2 regions of the Aeromonas molluscorum genome follow, and region 2 is predicted to be linked to the other one. Evidence: riboswitches for the same ligand, from Rfam matches in the RefSeq annotation. Region 2 holds a riboswitch; the other holds the start of a gene.
What was found. Region 2 has a riboswitch for cyclic di-GMP ahead of ACSMDR_RS06600 (glycosyl hydrolase family 18 protein). Riboswitches for the same ligand answer to the same signal wherever they lie in the genome.

Region 1 (4,211 bases), on a different contig from region 2:
GCCGAACGGAGCCGCGTCGAGGCGGCACAATTCAGCACCGGACAGACAGTGCGATTGGTGGCCAGATTGGCTCAGCGCGACCCTGACGACCAGATATAAAGCGGATGCAGCCCAGGGCGATGCGAACAGAGAAATGGAAACCGACATGCCAACCGGCATGGCGGGGTTATATCAAATGGGGGCAACCCTTGGCATGCAGGAGGCGAGGGTGAATTTTCAACAGTTAAGGATCATCAGGGAGGCGGCCCGGCGCGACTATAACCTGACCGAGGTGGCGAACGCGCTGTTCACCTCCCAGTCCGGGGTCAGTCGCCATATCCGCGAGCTGGAAGAGGAGCTCGGCATCGCCCTGTTCGTGCGCTATGGCAAGCGGCTGCTTGGCATGACGGAGCCGGGCAAGGAGCTATTGGTGCTCGCCGAGCGCATCCTCAATGACGCCAGCAACATCCGCAAGCTGGCCAGCGCCTTCGCCAACCGCGAGTCGGGGCGCTTGCTGGTGGCGACGACCCATACCCAGGCGCGCTATGCGCTGCCACGGGTGGTGAAGGCATTTCGTGAGCGTTTCCCCGAGGTGCAACTGGAGCTGCGCCAGGGGGGGCCAGAGGAGATAGTTCGGCTGCTGCAAACCGGTGAGGTGGATATCGGCATCAGCAGTGAGCAGCTCGACCGCAGCGAAGGCGTGGTGGCCTTTCCCTACTACCGCTGGCACCACAACATAGTGGTGCCTAGGGGCCATCCCCTGGCCGGGGAGGAGCCGCTCAGTCTGGCCGCCCTGGCCCAGTGGCCCATCATCACCTATCAGGCCGGGCTCACGGGTCGCATCAGGGTTGATGAGGCCTTCGCCGCCGCGGGTATTTCACCCCAGATCCTGCTGACCGCTCAGGACTCGGACGTCATCAAGACCTACGTGGAGTTGGAGATGGGCGTGGGCATCCTGGCGGACATGGCGTTCGATCCCCAGCGAGACCTGGGGCTCCATCAGCTCGATGGTAGTCGGTTGTTCGCCCCTCACACTGCCTGGATTGGCCTCAAGCAGGGGCAGTTCCAGCACAACTTCGCCTGGCAATTTATCCAGCTCTGCAACCCCGAACTGGCGCTGGCCGACATTCAGGCCCGGGCGCTGCACGGTGAGCCGCTCATCGATTACCAGATCTGAGTCTTTCGTCCTGTCGACAGGGAGCAGCTGATAAAACGGGGAGCCAAAGGCTCCCCGTTGTCTGGTCGGTCACGGCCTCAGGCCTTACTGCACCAATTGCCAGGCATCCTGCCAATGGCTGCCAACTCCTGGCTCATAGTGAGTGGCGTTGCTGCTCCACTGGCTGCACCAGCCTTCGGCGGGGAAAGGTTTGCACTGGTAGATCTTGCCATCTTTGGGTTGCAGCACCCTGATCCCGCTCTTGTAGGCCGAGAGAGAGGCAGGGAACACATATTGGTAATCGCCGCTGACCGGATCTTGCAGCATGAGATCGACGGTCTGCTGCAAGATGGATCCGCCCCCTTTGGGAGTGCCTGCGAGCACCAGCTGGTGGTGACCGGCGCTGAGGTCGGTCAGCGCAAGGCTCAGACTCTGGCTGGCATCCTTGATGTCGGCCTGGATCTGCCCTTTGGCTGCGCCGCCATGGTCATAGAGGGTGGCGGTCACGGCCAGATCTCCCTGCACCGCCAGGGTGAAGTCGAGCTTGAGCTTGCCGCCATCGAGGGGGTAGCTGTCGCTCAGACCGCTCACCGCCATGCTGTCTGTCTGGGGAGGTTGCTGCTGTTCTAGCTGGATCTCGACCCGCGCCAGGCCGCTACCCGCCTTCAGATAGATGGGGTTCTGGCCGTAGACGGGGTTGAAGCTGTCGCCACTGCCCGGCTGGCCGGCGCGGATCTGGCTCTGCTCGGCGTTTATCTGGCTGGCCAGGGCCTGCGCCCAGTTGTTTTTGAGCCCTTGCTCGTCACTGGTGACGGTGAGTACCGTCTGCAGATCGGGACGCTCGCCATTGGCATCGAACACCCGGGTCATGGCCTTGTCTCCTGTCCGGAGATCCAGAGAGGGATAGATGGTGCCGCTCTGGCTCCAGGTCAGCGGCGGCAGATCACCCTCCTGGAAACGGGCATCGATCAGGTTGTAGAAGCTGTTGGGTGTATCCCCGACTTCCCAGACTCCCAGGATCAGCTGGTAGCCGGTGCGCTCTGGCAGGGTACAGCTGTGGGTCATCTGTTTGGGTGGCTGCACCATGCCGCCGTCGATGACACAGAAGGGGGTCAGATCGAAGCTATTTCGGCTTATGGGCTGGTTGGGATCCCAATCCTGCCTGGTGAGGTAGTAGCGCCAGTTGCGGGTGACATGATTGGCGGTAAAAGTCCAACTGATGTCGATGGGGCCCGCGCTGACACTGCGTTTGGTCCAGCGATCGCTGGTCTGGGCGTTCAACTCGGCGAACTGGGCATGGCCGGCTGCGGCTATTTCGCCATCAACAGGACCGCCGTCCGGGAAGCCGGACGGGGCTTCCAGGCTCTGAGGTTCCCACTGGATGGCGCCGCAGCCAATGTTGCCGCCGTTCTTGCACAGAGTGTTGCGGGCTTCCGGGCTGCTGATGTAGCCGTGGGCGAGGGCGCCACCACTGGCCAGCAGGGCGGTGATGACGGCAAGACGATGAAGTGGTTGATTCACTGCCATAGATTCCTTGTATTGAGTCTGTCTGGGCAGTCAGCTTGGCGGGGAACCCCCGAACACCTGCTGCAACCCCGCTATCCCTTGACTGGTCAGGGGACCGGAGGCTTTGCGTCCTGGCCTCTCGACCAGTTTGCCAAATGACTGTGTCTGGGTGTCGGTTTCATTCGACGACCAATAATGGCTAATTTTGAACAAAAAATTAACATAAATTAGCAAAAAAGGAACTGACCGGAGCTGCCGACCACCTTTTGTGCGACAGCGGATGGCTTGCCTGCTGAAGAAATAATCGTGCTATTACCTGCTAATGGTTTGAAATAACAGCCATTGTTCAGAGGTGATGGAGGGCGCAGACAGATGGTTTGGCTTCTGCTAGCGTGGAACAGCGCATCCCAGCGTACATAGCATCAGGGCCAACCCGGATTGACCCCATCACAACAAGAGGGAACTTATGAATTCCATTGCCAGGAATTACTTCAACCAGTTGAATCAGGACTATCTGGCGCTGCACAGGCGCAAAGAGGATCTGTTCTGGTCGACTTATATGGGTACCAGCGATGATCAGGCTGGCTTCACCGCGGCCGAGCAGGCCTACAAGGGGTTTTGTGCCAATCCGGCCCGGTTGCCGGAGCTCAGAGCCATGCTGGCCCAGGCCGAGGAGACGGATCTCAAGCGGGGGCTTGCGGGCTGGCTGGCCTTCTTCGAGTGCAATGTCATCGAGGATCCGGCCGCCGCCGCCCTGATGGACGAACTGGTGGCCGCCGAGGCCAAGCTCTTCGCCCGCCGCAAGGAGCTCAAGCTGGAGCTGCTGGACGAACAGGGCCGGACAGTTCCCGGCAGTTTGCCCGCCGCCGGTGCCTCTCTGGTCGCGAGCCCGGTTGAAGCCGTGCGCGCCAGCGCCGTGGCACTCTTCCATACTCTGGAGCAGTGGGCCCTGGACTCGGGCTTCCTGGAGATCGTTCAGCTGCGCAATCGCTTTGCCCGCACCATGGGTTATCGCGACTACTTCGAATACAAGGTGCGCAAGAATGAGCAGATGAGCCCAGAGCAGCTGTTTGTCATTCTGGATGATTTCATCGCCCGCACCGAGGCGCGTACCCGCCAGAGCCTGGCCGAACTTAAAGAGGCCAAGGGGGAGGCGGCGCTGCAGCCCCATAACCTGCGCTTCTCGGTGAGTGGCGACGTGACCCGCCAGCTCGATCCCTATGTCCCTTTCTCCCGTGCCTTGCAAGATTGGGTGCAGAGCTTCCGCCGCCTCGGCATCCAGTACCGGGATGCCGTGCTGACCCTGGACTTGCTGGACAGGCCCGGCAAGTATGAGAACGGCTTCTGCCATGGCCCAGTGCCGAGCTTCTGGCAGGAGGGGCAGTGGGTGCCGGCCGTGGTCAACTTCACCAGCCTGGCCAACCCGGGTCAGGTCGGCAGCGGCTGGAGCGGGCTCAATACCCTGTTCCACGAAGGAGGGCATGCCGCTCATTTTGCCAACGTGACCGGCAATGCGCCCTGCTTCTCTCAGGAGTTTCCTCCCACCTCCATGGCGTATGCCGAGACCCAG
Region 2 (4,211 bases):
TGTGGCCATTGTGAGTGGTCAGCTCGCCCGCGTTGTAGGCCACGGCGGCATCCCAACCCAGTTGCACCTGGCTTATCAGCTTCCACTGATCGCTGCTGCGACTCGGTTCATTGCCCTGGGTCCAGTATTTGGCCTGCCAGACCAGGCCGCCATGACTCACCTTCTCGCCACCGTTGTAAGTGGTCGTGGCGCTCCAGGCAGGCCAATTGGCAGCATCCGGATCGGTGGCGCCACAATCGCCACCACCACTCACCGGCGTGACCGTCAGCCGGGTGCTGGCCTGGGCATCCAGGGCGCCGTCGGTGACGGTCACACTCAGGTCATAACCGGTTTCGGCAGTGACGCTCGGCCCCGTCACGACCAAGGTCGCGCTGCTCTGCCCGGTGGCGGTCAAGCCGGCCGGTACCGTCCACTGGTAACTGAGGGTATCCCCGTTGGGATCAGTGGCCTGCGCCTGGATACTCACCTGCTTGCCAGACTCGACCTTGGCGGTGGCAGGAAGCACCACGACTGGCGCAAGATTGGGCTGAGGTGCCTTGTTGGTCACCACGACCTGATCCTTGGCTGTGAGTCCATCGGCATCGGTCACCGTCAATTCGAACACCAGATTGACGTCCTGAGACACCTCATCCAGGTTGAAGCTGGCTTGCGCCTGATTGGCTCCCGCCAACTGGACGGCCGGACCTGATACCTGCATCCAGCCGTAGCCTATGGCCGAGCCTTCGGGATCTCGGGAGGCCGAACCGTCCAGGGTCACGCTCGCCGGGCCTGTTACGCCGAGATCCTTGCCCGCGTTGGCAATGGGCGGCTTGTTGACGGGGGAGGTGCCACTGCCATTTCCCAACCCCTCATGCATGGCGTTGAGAATGTCACCATTATCCGAGTCAATCTCCCAGGAGAAGAGGCCGCCGAGCTGGTTTGCCAGCACATACTGCCCCTTGGCCTTGACCGAACGATCGTTGTCGAAGGTGATGAGATCCCCGGTGCTGGCCTTGAACACATAAGGTGCCTCTGCCACCTCGTCATAACCCTGTTCCCAGCCAGCCCCCATGTAGTCATTCACGATCTGGCGGTAATCCACCACACCATTCTCCCAGGTGCCCTTGACCGGCCCTGTGGCGGTGCCGGTGAAGGGGTTGCCAGCCTGGTAGCCATTCACCCCGGTCCAGCCGCGGCCATACATGGCCGCCCCGACCACTATCTTGCCCGGGGTCACACCCTGGCCGAGCAGCGTCCTGACCCCCTTGTCGGTGGTGTACTTGGTGTTGGCATCCCAACTCGCTTCAAACAGGTTGGTCTGATGACCCAGTTCGGTATTGGTCCAGGCTCCGTTGAAGTCGTAACTCATCAGGAAGATGTGATCCATGTACTGCTGCGCCGCCTGATAATCGACTTTGGCAATCTTGTCGCCACCGGCACTGATCGCCGAGGTCAGCTCGTACTGGCGACCTGTGGTGGCCTCCAGCTCGTCGAGCATGGCGCGCAGCTCCTTCATCAGGGTCACATAAGTGGCACCATCATTGGGGCCACCCAGGCTGGGATTGGCTCCCTGCCCCCCCGGGAACTCCCAGTCGATATCTACCCCGTCGAAGAACTTCCAGGTCTGCAGGAACTCTTTGACCGAGGCGACGAAGGTGTCGCGCTTGCTCTTGTCATCGAGGAAATAGAAGGGGTCGGAGAGGGTCCAGCCACCGACCGATGGCAATATCTTGAGGTCGGGATGCGCTTGTTTCAGGGCCATCAGGTTACCGAAGTTGCCTTTATACGGCTCATCGAAATCCTTGAGGTTGCCCTGGGGCATCTGGATGGCGGCCCAGGGGTCATGCATGGCCACCTTGAAGTCGGCACGCCCGGCACAGGCTCGTTGCAGCGCCTCGAAGCTGCCTTCGATCTCCTTGAGGCTGTCATTGATGCCATTGCCACCGCAGATGGGGGTAAAGCCATAGAGGATGTGGGTCAGGTTCTGGGCCGGGATCTTGTCGACCGTGAACTTGCGGCCATAGACGCCCCACTCCACGTAATAGGTACCGACTACTTTGCCGGACTTGTTGGTGTAGGGTTTGTTGTTCTCTTGGAGCGGCGTATTGAGGGGCAACAGATGACTGCCGTCGGTGTCGGCGACCACTATCTCCTTGGCATCGGATCGGGTACAGCCACCGGCGTTGCATAGCTCGATCTGCATCTGGTAGCGACCGCCCTTGGTCACCTTGAAGTTGGCGGTGCCGGAGGCACCGGACGGGCCGCTCCACACCTCGACGCCGTCCAGCAGCACCTTGGCGGTCTGACCCACATCGCCGGACCAGAGGTTCCAGCTCACGCTGACCGGGGCGCCGTCGGCATGGACGGTCACCAGCTTGTTGTAGGCGGTCGCCGCCTGATCCACTTCGACGATGGCAAATTTGGTTTCACCCCATCCGATGGTCGGCTTTCCTGGGGCTGCGGCATAGGCGGAGGAGGCAAAGAGCCCGGCCACCATCAAGGCCAGCAAGGAGGGTTTCGGACTTAACATGTTGAATTTCCTTATTCGTTTATCATTTTATTTACGAAAAAGGCAACGCATGTCAGACAGGTACAGCAGACAACATTCCAGGCTGGCTTGGCGTCCAGCTGGAAACACAGTCCTGTGGTGACCCCGCTATCTTAGGTACAACAGACCCTTAGACCGGAAGTTTTGCGTCCCGGCCTTTCGACCGGTTTGCCCTTTGGCACAACTTGATTCGCGATCAAAATAATCGCCAAGGAAATATAAGGTCCAACCGAGCAGGCAGCAAACCCCCCAGGTGAGTCACCCCTTGTCGCAGGGATTCAAATAGCACAAAAATACGCAATTTATCGGCTTAAAAGGCCATTTATGCGACGATCCTCTGCCAAGTGGTTTACCTGCAAACAGAAGACTAATGTGTTAATTCGTGATCATCATCAAGTTTGCAGGTCCCGCTCATGCTGTTCATCAGCGCCCTGAGCTTGAGTGGCTTGACCGGCTTGCTGATATAGCCATAACCATGCTCACGGATCTGGGCCTGCAGTTCGCCTTTTCGATCCGCACTGATGATGATGCCCCCCACGCCGGTACCGAGGGCAAGACGCAGCATATGCAACGCCTGCAACCCCGTCTTGCCATCGTCGAGGTGGTAATCGGACAGCACCAGATCCGGTTTGAAGGTCTCCACCAGTGTCAGGGCCTGGGCCAAGTCCTGCACGCAGCGTACCTCACAGCCCCACCGCCCCAGCAGGGAGGCCATGGCAACCAGTATCTCGGGTTCATTATCGAGACAGAGCACCCGCACCCCGGCCAGCTGGCTATCCCGCCGAGGCTCAGGGCTCAGGGCTGTTCTGGCAACCAAGGGGCGGCTGGCGAGGTTGAGACTGATGGCAAACACAGAGCCGGCCCCGGGCCAGCTGCGCAGTGTCAGCTGATGTCCCAACACCTGCGAAATACCGCGGGCGATGGCCAGACCCAACCCCAGTCCCTGCTCACGGGCAGTGCGGGAGTGATCCAGACGTTGGAACTCTTCGAAGATGGCTTCCTGCTTGTCCAGGGGGATGCCCGGCCCGGTGTCCCATACCTCGATGCGCAGCTGCTGACCCTGGCGGCGACAACCGAGCAAGACCCGTCCACCGGGATTGTAACGAAATGCATTGGTGAGGAAGTTTTGCAGCACACGGCGTAACAAGCGCACGTCGCTGTGTACGGCCAGCCGGGTATCGACCACGGCAAACTCTATCTCTCCTGCCTGGGCCAGTACCCCGAACTCGGCCTTGAGGTTGTCAAAGACATCCGCCAGGGCAAAATCGAGCTTCTTGGCCTTGAATTTGCCCGCCTCCAACCGGGAGATGTCGAGCAAGTCGGTGATGAGATCCTCGGTCGCCCCCAGGGCATCATCGATGTGACGGGCGAGACGGGCCGCTTCTCCCTCATCGGGCAAGGTCTCAATCAAGGAGGAGGTAAACAGCTTGGCAGCATTGAGCGGTTGAGTCAGATCATGGCTCACCGCCGCGAGGAAACGGCTCTTGGAGTGATTGGCCCGCTCAACCTGCTCGTTGACGGTGCGCAGCTGGCTGTTGAGGGCCGAGAGCTCACGGGTTCGTTCGGCCACCCGCGCCTCCAGATGTTCATTGGCCTCACGCAGCACCCGTTCCGCATCGCGAAAGGGGGTGATGTCGGCGAAGGTCATGACGAAGCCCCCCCCGGGCATGGGATTGCCTTGCAG

Region 1: linked by a shared signal. The riboswitch ahead of gbpA (N-acetylglucosamine-binding protein GbpA) and the one ahead of ACSMDR_RS06600 (glycosyl hydrolase family 18 protein) in region 2 are both predicted to bind cyclic di-GMP.

Annotation. Positions count from the first base shown of each region.
Region 1 is NZ_JBPQCY010000002.1:404,776-408,986, forward strand. It holds gene cbl (HTH-type transcriptional regulator Cbl) at 209-1,156, shown strand; gene gbpA (N-acetylglucosamine-binding protein GbpA) at 1,241-2,662, opposite strand; cyclic di-GMP riboswitch class I at 2,721-2,804, opposite strand; gene ACSMDR_RS12515 (M3 family metallopeptidase) at 3,108-4,211, shown strand, end outside.
Region 2 is NZ_JBPQCY010000001.1:1,381,413-1,385,623, forward strand. It holds gene ACSMDR_RS06600 (glycosyl hydrolase family 18 protein) at 1-2,509, opposite strand, end outside; cyclic di-GMP riboswitch class I at 2,623-2,710, opposite strand; gene ACSMDR_RS06605 (hybrid sensor histidine kinase/response regulator) at 2,895-4,211, opposite strand, start outside.